DNA from 2 places in the Paenibacillus sp. FSL R5-0407 genome. Region 2 is predicted to be linked to the other one. Evidence: riboswitches for the same ligand, from Rfam matches in the RefSeq annotation. Region 2 holds a riboswitch; the other holds the start of a gene.
What was found. Region 2 has a riboswitch for glycine ahead of sdaAB (L-serine ammonia-lyase, iron-sulfur-dependent subunit beta). Riboswitches for the same ligand answer to the same signal wherever they lie in the genome.
Positions count from the first base shown of each region.

Region 1: another riboswitch for glycine. It lies ahead of NYE70_RS17145 (amino acid permease); the one in region 2 lies ahead of sdaAB (L-serine ammonia-lyase, iron-sulfur-dependent subunit beta).

Region 1 is NZ_JBBPAX010000001.1:3,612,292-3,618,098, forward strand. Features, by position in the region: gene NYE70_RS17140 (FprA family A-type flavoprotein) at 1-1,220, opposite strand, end outside; gene NYE70_RS17145 (amino acid permease) at 1,411-2,790, opposite strand; glycine riboswitch at 2,935-3,015, opposite strand; gene NYE70_RS17150 (DinB family protein) at 3,160-3,657, opposite strand; gene NYE70_RS17155 (TetR/AcrR family transcriptional regulator) at 3,734-4,288, opposite strand; gene NYE70_RS17160 (DHA2 family efflux MFS transporter permease subunit) at 4,414-5,807, shown strand, end outside.
Region 2 is NZ_JBBPAX010000002.1:57,316-63,122, forward strand. Features, by position in the region: gene NYE70_RS19665 (GNAT family N-acetyltransferase) at 1-871, opposite strand, end outside; gene NYE70_RS19670 (LOG family protein) at 1,030-1,614, shown strand; gene sdaAA (L-serine ammonia-lyase, iron-sulfur-dependent, subunit alpha) at 1,709-2,590, opposite strand; gene sdaAB (L-serine ammonia-lyase, iron-sulfur-dependent subunit beta) at 2,606-3,271, opposite strand; glycine riboswitch at 3,436-3,551, opposite strand; gene NYE70_RS19685 (ABC transporter ATP-binding protein) at 3,613-4,602, opposite strand; gene NYE70_RS19690 (ABC transporter permease) at 4,618-5,418, opposite strand; gene NYE70_RS19695 (ABC transporter permease) at 5,415-5,807, opposite strand, start outside.

The sequences.
Region 1 (5,807 bases), on a different contig from region 2:
TGCAGCAAATCGGCAACAAAAGCGGCGGCGTGCTCAATTTTTTTCGACTGTTCATTTTTAGGGGAAAATCGGATCCGAACCGGAAACTCAACATGCGTCATTCCCGTTGATTTGATGACTTGGGAAGTGGTCTGTACATTCATATTCGTCTGTAAAAGATAGTCCTGGATGACCTCAATCGCTTCCCCGCTCCATCCGTAAGAACCAAATGCGGCGGCAATCTTGCCTTCTAAATTCATTTCCTTCAGATCCGTCAACAACTCTTCCAGGTTCCCGATGATATCCGCGTATTTGGTCGAGCTTCCGATCCATACGGCATCAGCGGCTTGAATGCTGGCGATGATTTCCGCTTTATCTGCTTTATCCGAATTAAATACCGTCGCCTGAATTTGGTTTTCTTCAAAGAATTGCTTGAGTTGCTCGGCTATTTTCTTTGTATTGTTCTTAATGGTTGTATAGACGATCGTTACTCGCTTGTTTTCTACGGCATTGGCGCTTAAAGTGGCATAGATGTCGATGTATTTCTGAATATCCGTGCGCAAAATATAGCCGTGCGAAGGGGCGATCATTTGAACATCCAGATCCTCCAGCGCCTGAATCAAGGTGCGCACGTATCTGCGGTGCGGGTGAATAATGGCATTATAGTAACCGATGAAATCATCCGTAATATCATAGCCGGCTTCATCTGCGAAGAGCGATTCTGTCGCGGCCACATGGGTACTAAAAATATCGCAAGGGAACAAAACCTTATCCTCGATACAATACGTTATCATCGTTTCTTCAGTATGCAGGTAAGGCGTTTCCTTGAATTTCAATGTTTTGCCGCCGATATCCAGCGTGTCGCCATCCTTTACAACCAGGAAGTTTCTCGAATGGAGCTTATACATTTCTTTCAACTCGCCAACCGCTAATTCCGTACACACAATCGTTGCGTTAGGCGCTCTGCCCGCGAGTGCTGCCAAACCGCCGGAATGATCAGGCTCCGTATGATTAATAACGATGTATTGGATGTCATTCGGATCAATAAATTCACTCAAATACTCCACAAACTCACGCCCGAATTCCATATCTACAGTATCGATAACGGTTGGTTTGGCTGTTTTGAGCAAATAAGCATTGTACGTTGTCCCTTTAGCAAGAATCAAACGGTGGAACGGCACCTCACGATCATCAATCTTTCCTACCCAGTATGTGTCCTTGGCTATCTCGATTTTGTTCATCTCTATGTCTCGCCCTCCTATTGGCTCGTTGTGTTTAACTGACTGACCCCATCCTATCCCACTTTCAAAAAATGAATCAGGATTTGAATCACAAAATGAGAAATTTATCACAGACTCATCTAACTGTTAAAAAAAGCAGGATCCCCCTTTCCAAATGGAAAAGAGTATCCTGCTTTAATCTTGCTCGTCCTTACTGCTTATGGATCATGTTCTGATCCTGACTGCTTCTTCCCTTCCTGCTTCCGATCGAATACAAGATGAACAACAGGACAAACCATAGCGGCGTAAACAATAAAGCCGGACGCGTTTCCGCTGCGATCAGCATAATGATGAGAATTCCGGCGAACAGCGTTAAGACGGCATAGTTCACGGCCGGCGTGAAAGGAGCCTTGAACTTCGATTTAGCCTGCAACTCAGGCCGGGTCTTCTTATATTTGATATGACATACGAGAACGACGCCCCAAACCCAGATGAAACAAATGGCACTTATGGTCGTCACAATTCCGAAGGCCTGCTCCGGAACGAGCTTGCTCAAAAGAGCCCCCGCAGAGATGACCAGCGTAGAAATGAATAGCGAATTCCCCGGCACATGATTTCTATTCAACTTTCCGAAGTGCGGCGACGCCTGCCGGTTCTTGCTCAAATTATAGAGAATCCGGCTTGTCGAGAACATCCCGCTGTTGCAGGCCGAAGCGGCCGAAGTCAATACAACAAAGTTAATAATGCCTGCGGCAAGCGGAATTCCTACCAAACTAAAGGTTTTTACAAAAGGACTTTCCGACGCCGTGAGCTGAGTCCACGGGTTGATGCACAGCAGAACGAAAAGAGCGCCAACGTAGAAGAACAAAATCCGCAGCGGTATTTTATTGATTGCCGATGGGATGTTTTTTTCCGGATTGGACGTTTCGGCTGCCGATACGCCTACCAATTCCACGCCAACATAAGCGAAGACCACCATTTGAAAGGAAAATAAAAAGCCTGTGACACCGTTCGGAAATACTCCTCCATGTTTCCAGAGGTTCGTGATCGTGACCGATCCGGCATCCGTTTTGAATCCCATAATCAGCAAAATGATCCCGATGCCGATCAAAGCGAGAATTGTGATGACCTTGATTAACGCAAACCAAAACTCCAGTTCTCCAAAGTTTTTGACGGTTAACAGATTGAGCCCCAATAAAATGATCAGGCAGATGACGGCCGGTATCCACTGCGGGATATCAAACCAATATTGCACGTATACGCCCACAGCGATAACGTCGGCCATCGCTGTCATGATCCAGCAAAACCAATAAGTCCAGCCAGTGATAAATGCGGCTCGCGGTCCGAGATAATCTTCGGCAATGTCCGTAAACGATTGATAACCCGCTTTGGATAACAGCAGTTCTCCCAGCGCTCTCATTACGAAAAATACGGCGATGCCCACGAGCAGATACGTAATCATGATGGACGGACCCGCCTGTTGAATCGCTTTGCCCGAACCCAAAAACAATCCTGTACCGATGGTGCCGCCAATGGCGATGAGTTGAACATGCCGATTGGCCAGCTCTCTCTTTAATTCCGGTTGTGCCATACCTAGTTCCCCCTTAATGTTTGCATTACTTTGGTAAAAAACAAAAAAGAGATTGGATGTCATCCAATCTCCCGGTTCATAAAGAATATGAAATAGTATTTGCCCTGCTAATAGCGATTGCGATCAGCATGACAAATAAATATTCAGTACTCTTCTGTCCTTTTGCCTGAGATTGTGAACCCTTCGGCGCCGCGGAAATCCCGCAGTCTCTCCAGAAGCTGCTCCTGCTATAGTGTGATCCATAGCAATCATAGCTTGCGAATTATGAAATTATTGAAGTTCTGTTGCCGTTCTGATATTTTACCATAATACTTGCGATGTGATGATTTAATCAGTGATAAAAGTCGCTATACCGGTGAATCACAAGCCTCAACGCGGAGGAGTGATCCCCATTAGAGCCCAACCTTCTTTCGAGGGGCCATATACAGCAGGTATCGGCAATCCGGCTTGGCGCATCAATACAGTAACTTGACCGCGATGATGGGCAATATGCTTGATCAATCCCATGAAGATGGTTGCGTTAGACTCTTCTCTTCCGAAGGCATTCTGGGTTTTCTTCAACGTACTATTACTCCACTGCTCTTGAAGAGCGTTCACCACTTGAGAGCTAACTGTCTTAAAAGTTTCCGCCATCTTCTTTGCACTTGGTACTTCATCTTGATTCGATACTTTCTCCATCGAGACTCCAAACTCCGTTAAATAATCCGGAATATTCGTAACGAAATGCCACGCAATCCTCCCTAACGTGCGGCCATCGGAGTACACCGGCTGCGAGAGCGATTCATCGGTCAAGCCGTCCAGCACCTTCTGGGTTAATGCCGCTTCGTTCTTCCATTCGACGATAAAATCTCCAACTGTGTTATACATCATTTCATCTCCTTATTTCGAATATGTTATCTTTCAAGTCTATCTTAAACGCTAATAGTGACAGACCTTGTCACTGTTACAAATATCTCCTTTTGTACATCAGGGTAATCTGATCCGCGATGTATTCAGCGCTATATTCAGTATCCTCCTTAATCCACCAAATAATAATTCCCAGCAGCGATGCTGCAACAATATCGACGGAGGCCACCCTCTCTGTGGAATTTATGTTCCTTTCTCCTCTACGTTTTTCTATAGAGCTTTTCAATAAGTTGGACAGGTGGGTTTTGAAGCCTGTGTGCTCAACCAATACGGCAAAAATGCTCCGGTATTCATAAAAGTAGTTTAAAAATGTAACCAGCTGCTGTTGTTCGTCGTTGCTTGGCACCTGTAACAGCGGCTCGACTTTCATGGATAAGTCATCAAAGATCTCATGTACAATCTGGCGCAGCAAGTCATTAATATCCTCATAATGCAAATAAAACGTTGCCCGGTTTAGTTCTGCACGGTTGGCAATTTTTTGGACGGTCAATTGGGAAATTTCCATATGTTCGGCCAGTAATGAAAATACGGCATTCTTCAGCATCTTTCTTGAGCGAACGGCCCGTGGGTCGATTCTTTTTTGTTCAGGCATTTCATCCCTCGATTATCGTTTAATTGTCACTTCATCAACCAATCCGCTTCTTCTGTCGATTAGTCGACATTTTCAGGAAAATTGCAAATAGGCATCAATCTTAAATATTGATAAGATATATTTTATTGACACTATGTCGAAAAAGCAAAAGCAACGAGGAGAGGACATCAGCAATGCAAGAAGACATAAAGAAAATCAACAAAGGGATTTTACTCACCATTTTAATCTTTGGCTGTTTCTTATCCACACTTAATCAGACATTATTGAATGTCGCCTTGAGTAATCTGATGGATGTATTTGATGTCACGGCAACGACCGTACAATGGATTTCCACGGGATTCATGCTGGTCAACGGAATATTGATTCCGGTTACGGCTTATTTAATGAAACGCTTCTCGACGCGTCAGTTATTTATTAGCGCCATGGCGTTCTTATTAATCGGTTCCATCATTTGTGCGGCGGCGCCAAGCTTTATGGTGCTATTGTTGGGTCGAATGATCCAAGCTGCCGGTGCAGGAATCGTCATGCCGCTCATGATGAGTGTCGTGCTGGCGATTTTCCCCGTTGAAAAAAGAGGCAGTGCTATGGGGCTGCTTGGACTGGCCATGATTTTTGCTCCTGCGATTGGTCCGACTCTCTCAGGATTTATAGTCGAGTATCACTCTTGGCGCTGGTTATTCATCGGTCTCATCCCGCTTGTCCTTATTGTCATAGCGTTAGCCTTCAAGTATTTAGTCAATGTATCCGAAACGTCTAAGTCGAAGCTTGATGTCATAAGCGTTCTTTTATCCACCGTCGGATTCGGTTTGATGTTATACGGATTCAGCAGTGCGGGCAGTAAAGGCTGGGACGATCTAATCGTCATCCTGTCCTTAGGCATCGGCATCGTCATAACCGCCCTATTCTGTATTCGGCAAGTCAAGTCCGGCGATCCACTGCTAAACCTGTCTGTCTTCAAAAATAAAGTCTTCACGGTAACCTCTATCATTAACGTATTAGTTACGATGATGATGTACGCAGACATGATCTTGCTGCCTATTTATCTGCAGAACGGCCGCGGATTCACGGCATTTGACGCAGGGCTGCTCTTATTGCCGGGTGCGCTTGTAAATGCGTTTATGTCCCCTGTCACCGGCCGATTATACGACCGTTACGGCGCGAAGCCGCTGTTCATCATTGGTTTACTGTTCATTATTCCTTCGATGTGGGCGGTAACGGATTTATCTCAATCCACAACGTATATGTATCTGATGATTCGTACCATTGCCCTGCGGATTGGATTAAGCTTTATCACGATGCCGCTGAATACGGCCGGGTTAAATGCGCTTCCTAGACAACTCGGTACACATGGTACGGCAGTGAATAATACCGTTCGCCAGATCGCCGGTGCCATTGGTACGGCTGTCGTCATTACGATTTATACAGCGCAGGCAACAAGCCATGCGGCGACAGTGATGCAGAATAACCCTTCCACTACTTCCGAGCTTCTTAAATCCCTTTCCTCCATTCTGGGGGCAAG
Region 2 (5,807 bases):
CAGATTCATAGAGGGACAACGCCGACTGGTTAGATGTTAAAACCATCAAGTATGTGTTTTTAAGATTGTTGGATTTCAAATACCTCAGAGCCTCAGTAAGCAAATATTTCGCTAGCCCCCGCTTTCGCCAAGGTTCACGAACGAATACGTCCTCAATAACACCGGTATCTTCTTCTTTCCAGGCCATCAACCCTCCGGCTACCGCCCCTTCTTTCCGGACCACCATGGAAGTCCAAAGCGTATTCCCCTTATATTGAGCAAGCCTATCTTTGCCGAGCGGGGTATCCGGCCATACTTCACTCTCGATTTTCAGATATTCATCCTCTTCACTGGGAGCAGCCATGTCCCAACAAGAAAAATCAAACTCCTTATCCAGTTCGAAATCGGAAATCGGTTCCGACAGATTGCGATTCATGCGAAACAAACTGTTCAGATGGATAAAGCCCTTCTCTATGAAAAACGAGCTGTTCTCTTTTTCCGATGCATCATTTCCGAGACATAAATTCGTACCGTATTCCGGCGACAAAGTACTTTTCAATTCATAGGCCCGGTCAACGAGACAAGCGTAGATTTGTTCCAGCAATTCCGCGTCCGTCTCCCGTTCCGGGAGTGTCTTCAGATTGAGATAAATCGAGTGCCTGCTGTCCGGGGAACGTCCGGGCGGGACCGAGTTAATGACGCCTACCTGGCCTTTGGCTACCATTCTGCCGTTTTCAAATGCACAGTACACGTTATTCCAATTCTCTTCATTCCCTACCCACCAAAACACGGCATTGGCTCTAGAACTTACGGCTGTATATAAATCGCCCAGCAGTTGCATATCATCCTGTCTGAAATTTCGAATGGTTCTGCTTATCGCAGAATGGTTCATTACATTACCTCCTACATGCATATCTAGTATTAGATTCAAAATATCATGCTCTCCGAAGTATATAAACGTCTTTTACAATTTACAAAAGAGCCTAGTCCGGTTATTCAACAAGCTTAAGAAGTAGGCTATAATTTTAATGAACTTAAGGAGGCGATGGAATGAAAAGAATAGCCGTATTTTGCGGATCAAGTGCCGGAGCATCTGAAGTTTACGGCCAAGGGGCGGCCGAGCTGGGCAAAGAACTGGCTGCAAGGAAGCTTACTCTTGTTTACGGGGGCTCCAGCGTGGGGTTGATGGGTACTGTTGCCGATACGGTGCTTGCGGAAGGCGGAGAAGCCATCGGCGTGCTGCCGACTTTTTTGGAAAACCGGGAAATTGCTCACAAGAACCTGTCCGAACTATATATCGTGGATTCCATGCACGAAAGAAAGGCCAAGATGGCCGAACTGGCGGATGGCTTCGTGGTTCTGCCAGGAGGAGCGGGCACGATGGACGAATTTTTCGAAATATTCACATGGGCGCAGTTGGGCCTGCATCGCAAGCCCTGCGGACTGCTGAACACGAACCGTTACTACGATCCCCTGATCACCATGATCAATCATATGGCCGACGAGCAGTTCCTTCAGGAAAAGTTCCGTTCCATGACGCTTAGCGACACGACTCCCAAAGGACTGCTGGATCAATTTCTATCTTATGAACCTCCTGCGGTAAAAACGTTTATGACAACCAAGCAACAGGTTTAATCTCAAAATAACTGTACAACCTGACAGATGGCCTGGAATGCCGAAGAGGTATAACATAATTTCAGTATAAAAAAACAGCCGCCCAAAAGGGCGGCTATTTTTTGCGTGCTCGCAGTTCCTTCATGATCTTGCGGCCGGTCGGAGTCTGAGCCAGACCGCCTTGGGCGGTCTCCCGGTGCCGGCTCGGCATGGCGGAGCCGACCTCCAGCATCACGTCGATCACCTCGTCGGACGGAATGGCGCTTCGCACACCGGCCAGCGCCATATCTGCAGCCGCCAGCGCATTGACTGCCCCGAATCCGTTACGGACGATACAGGGGATTTCGACGAGGCCGCCGACCGGATCACAGATCAAGCCGAGCGTATTTTTAAGAGCCAGCCCGACCGCATGCACCGCCTGCTCCGGCGTGCCTCCGCGCAGTTCCACCATAGCCCCGGCCGCCATGCCGATCGCCGAGCCGACTTCCGCCTGGCACCCGCCTTCGGCGCCGGAGATGAACGAATTGTTGGCGATCACGTAACCGATCGCCCCGGCGCAGAACAGCCCCCGCACCAGATGCTCGTCGTCCCAGCCGAAACGTTCCTGGGCGCTTACGAATACGCCGGGAATGATACCGCATGAGCCTGCCGTCGGCGTCGCGACGATCCGCCCCATGGAAGCGTTGACCTCCGACACGGCCAGGGCATAAGCCATCGCCTGGCAGGCGATGTCTCCTGCTGACGATTCTTCACGCTTCCGGTATGCCTCCACCCTTTTGGCATCACCGCCCGTCAATCCGCTGGGCGATTTCGTTTCCTCCGTCAATCCTTTATGCACCGCGCTTTTCATGATTTGGTAATATTCCGTCATGACCGTCATTATCTCGGCCGCGGATTGGCCGGTCTCTTCAGACTGATCCTGAATCATAATTTCCGAAATCGTCTTGGATTCACTCTCACACAGTTCCATGAGTTCCTGCAAATTGCGAAACCGCATCGTACCCGCTCCCTCCTAAGTCAGATGAATATATGAAACCCGGCTGACGTAAGGCAATGAGGTAACCTCGCCAATCAGCGGTTCAGGAATGGCCGAGTCCGCTTCCACCACAGTAAGCGCTTCTCCTGTCCTGCCCTTCCGGTCGGTAATAATATAACCTATATTGACGTCCGCTTTACTAAACAAAGCGGTAATCCCTGCCAGCACGCCCTGACGGTCGGCATGAGCCACCACCAGCGTAGGCAGCTCGCCGGAGCTCTTCACTTCGAATCCGTTAATGTTGCGGATCACGACGGTCCCCCCGCCGATGGAAGCCCCAATCACTTCGCATCGCTCTTCCCCGGAGGTCAAATTTATTTTTACTGTATTCGGATGAGCTCCAGGCGCCGTGCCGGTTGAAAAGTGCAGGTTCACTCCGGCCTCCTCCGCGTTTTGCAGAGAATTGCGAATCCGCTCGTCATCCGTGCGGTAATCCAGGATACCGCCCACTACCGCAAGATCCGTGCCATGCCCCTTAAAGGTCTCGGCAAACGAACCATAGAAGCAAATATCGGCCTCCGTCGGCTCGGCACCGAGCAATTGTCTTGCAAAGCGTCCGATCCGTACCGCTCCGGCGGTATGGGAGCTGGACGGGCCGATCATCGCCGGCCCGATAATTGAGAACACATTCTTGAATCGCATCGATATCTCCCCCGGCTGCTCTTATTCCTCAAGAAAGTCAAGTCATGCAAAAAGGACAGGAAAAGGCCAATTGCCTCTTCTCTGTCCCGGTTACCAGAAAGTTTAATGTCCCTCATCACTCGGACACGTACCCCTTGGGTGGCTGAACGCTCTCTCCAGAGTCGCGTCGGATTATGGTCCTGTTACCTGAGAGATTCATGACTGGCGCGCAAGGCCTGCCCTTTGCTCCTTCGGTGCCGCTCATTCCTGCAAGGATGGCGGGCTCTCCCATAATCGTCATTCGCGTATATTATAGTTTGTATTAAATGTAATTTGAGCAGGTAGAAATGTCAAGTTCTGGCTCAGGAGGCGGAAAAGCTGCGGATAACCTCCTCAAATTCCGGCTCCTCCATCGCAATATCGTCGATCTCGCCCCAGGTGCCCACGATTCGGATGATCTCCATCGTGCTGACCTCGGTACGGTTTGCCTCGATCATAACGGTATCGTCCTCCATGCCCGTCACACGGAACAAATGAGAATGAGCGCGGCGGTCCAAATCCTCCGGTACATGATAAGCCCCACGGAACTTGATCCGGATGGATGTCGGCAGCCCGATCATCTCCCGCAAGGACGGGATGGTTCCATCATACGTGAGTTGCCCGTGATCAATGACCATGACCCGATTGCACAGCTGTTCGATATCGTCCATGTCATGCGTGGTCAGCAAAATCGTTTTGCCGAAATCCTGATTCAGTGTGCGCAAAAACTGCCTGATATTGACTTTCGCGTGCACATCCAGCCCGATCGTCGGCTCGTCGAGAAACAGCAGCTCGGGATTATGGAGCATGGCGGCTGCAATATCCGCCCGCATCCGTTGACCAAGGGACAGCTTTCGCACTGGCGTCTCCCAAAATTCATTCAGATCCAGCAGCTCTGCAAACTGATTCAATCTTTGATTTTTATCGGCCGGGCTGACATCGTACATTTGAGCCAAAATATCATAGGAATCCTTAACCGGAAGATCCCACCAAAGCTGACTCCGCTGTCCGAACACGACGCCGAGCTGCCGCACCGCTTTCCGGCGGTCCTTGTGCGGGTTCCAGCCGCCCACGGACACCTCGCCGGAGGTGGGGTGCAGGATCCCGGTCAACATCTTTATCGTGGTCGACTTTCCCGCTCCGTTCGGACCGATATAGCCGACAAATTCTCCCCGTTCCACTTGAAAGCTGATGCCGCGCACCGCCTCTTTATGCCGGTATTCCCTGGAGAATAACGTGCGTATGCCGGAAAATCGGCCTTCCCGAACAACCGGGGTCTTAAACTCTTTATATAAATTCCGGGCTTCGATCATTGCTTAACCCCTCCCCTAGCTTCCCGTACTTTGGTATCTAGTGATGCCGAACCGCCAGAAGCGCAGGCTTGCCGCAAGACAGACGATCGCCACGCCTGCCGATGCCGCGAGCACCCATGCCCCCAACTCGCCCCGTAAAATATAAAGGGACGGAATGTAATTCACGAAGCCTACCGGGATTACGATCAGCAGCAGAGAGGACATCCACTTGGGATATATCGAGAGCGGGTACTGTGCCGCTGTACGGGCCGCATCCTCCGTGAATGTCTGCAGTTCGCCGATCCGTGTAGTCCAAAAGCCGATCGTAGCCGTCGCGAGACCGATCGAGAACAAGATGACCGCGCCCGTGCCAATAATAAACAAAGTGGATGGCACAGCGGTCCAACCGACTTGCCCGCCCTTCATCATCCCTCCGAGGGACCAGCAAAGGATGAACCCGCCCTGCAACACTTCGCCGAGCATAATCCGGAAATTTTGCGGCATCAATGCAAGCAGCACCGGCATTGGCCGGGTCAAGAGCTGATCGAAATCGCCGCTGACGAGGTATTTTTCCAAATGATGCACCTCATCGGCAAAGGTCCGGTACAGTGTTTTGGACAAGGTCATTACCGCGAATAAATAACCCACCTCATAGATGGACCAACCCTGGATAGCGCCGAATTTATGCAGTACAATCGCGACCATCAGAAACTCGGAGATCTGGATCAGGGCGGCCAACACCGCCGCAAGCAGGAAATTAAACTTATATTGCATCCGGCTTCGGATACTGGTGCGGATCAACAGCCGGTACAAGGTCAACCAGGATTTAAGCTTCATCCTCCCTGCACCTCCACTTTCCGTCGCACCACTTTGGTCGCCAGAAGACAGAGAACCGTCAGAAGCGCGCACCAAAACAGGGTTCCCCATAACCAAAAGGCATTACCATAGCCGAGATACACAGTCGTGGGCACATATAACAGATAAGGATAAGGAGACATCCAGGCCAGACTCTCCAGCGGTCCCGGCAGCCATTCGAGCGGAATAAAAAATCCGGCAAGCAGATTGATAAGCGCGTGATTGCCCCAATAAAGCCATGACGACTCGGTTGTCCATAATGCGCTGACTCCTATGAGATAATTCAAGCAAATGGATAAGTAAGCAGCTCCGGCCAATCCGGCAGCGGTGTGCAAATAAGTAATTCCATGCTGTGGAGTCTGAAGCGAAAA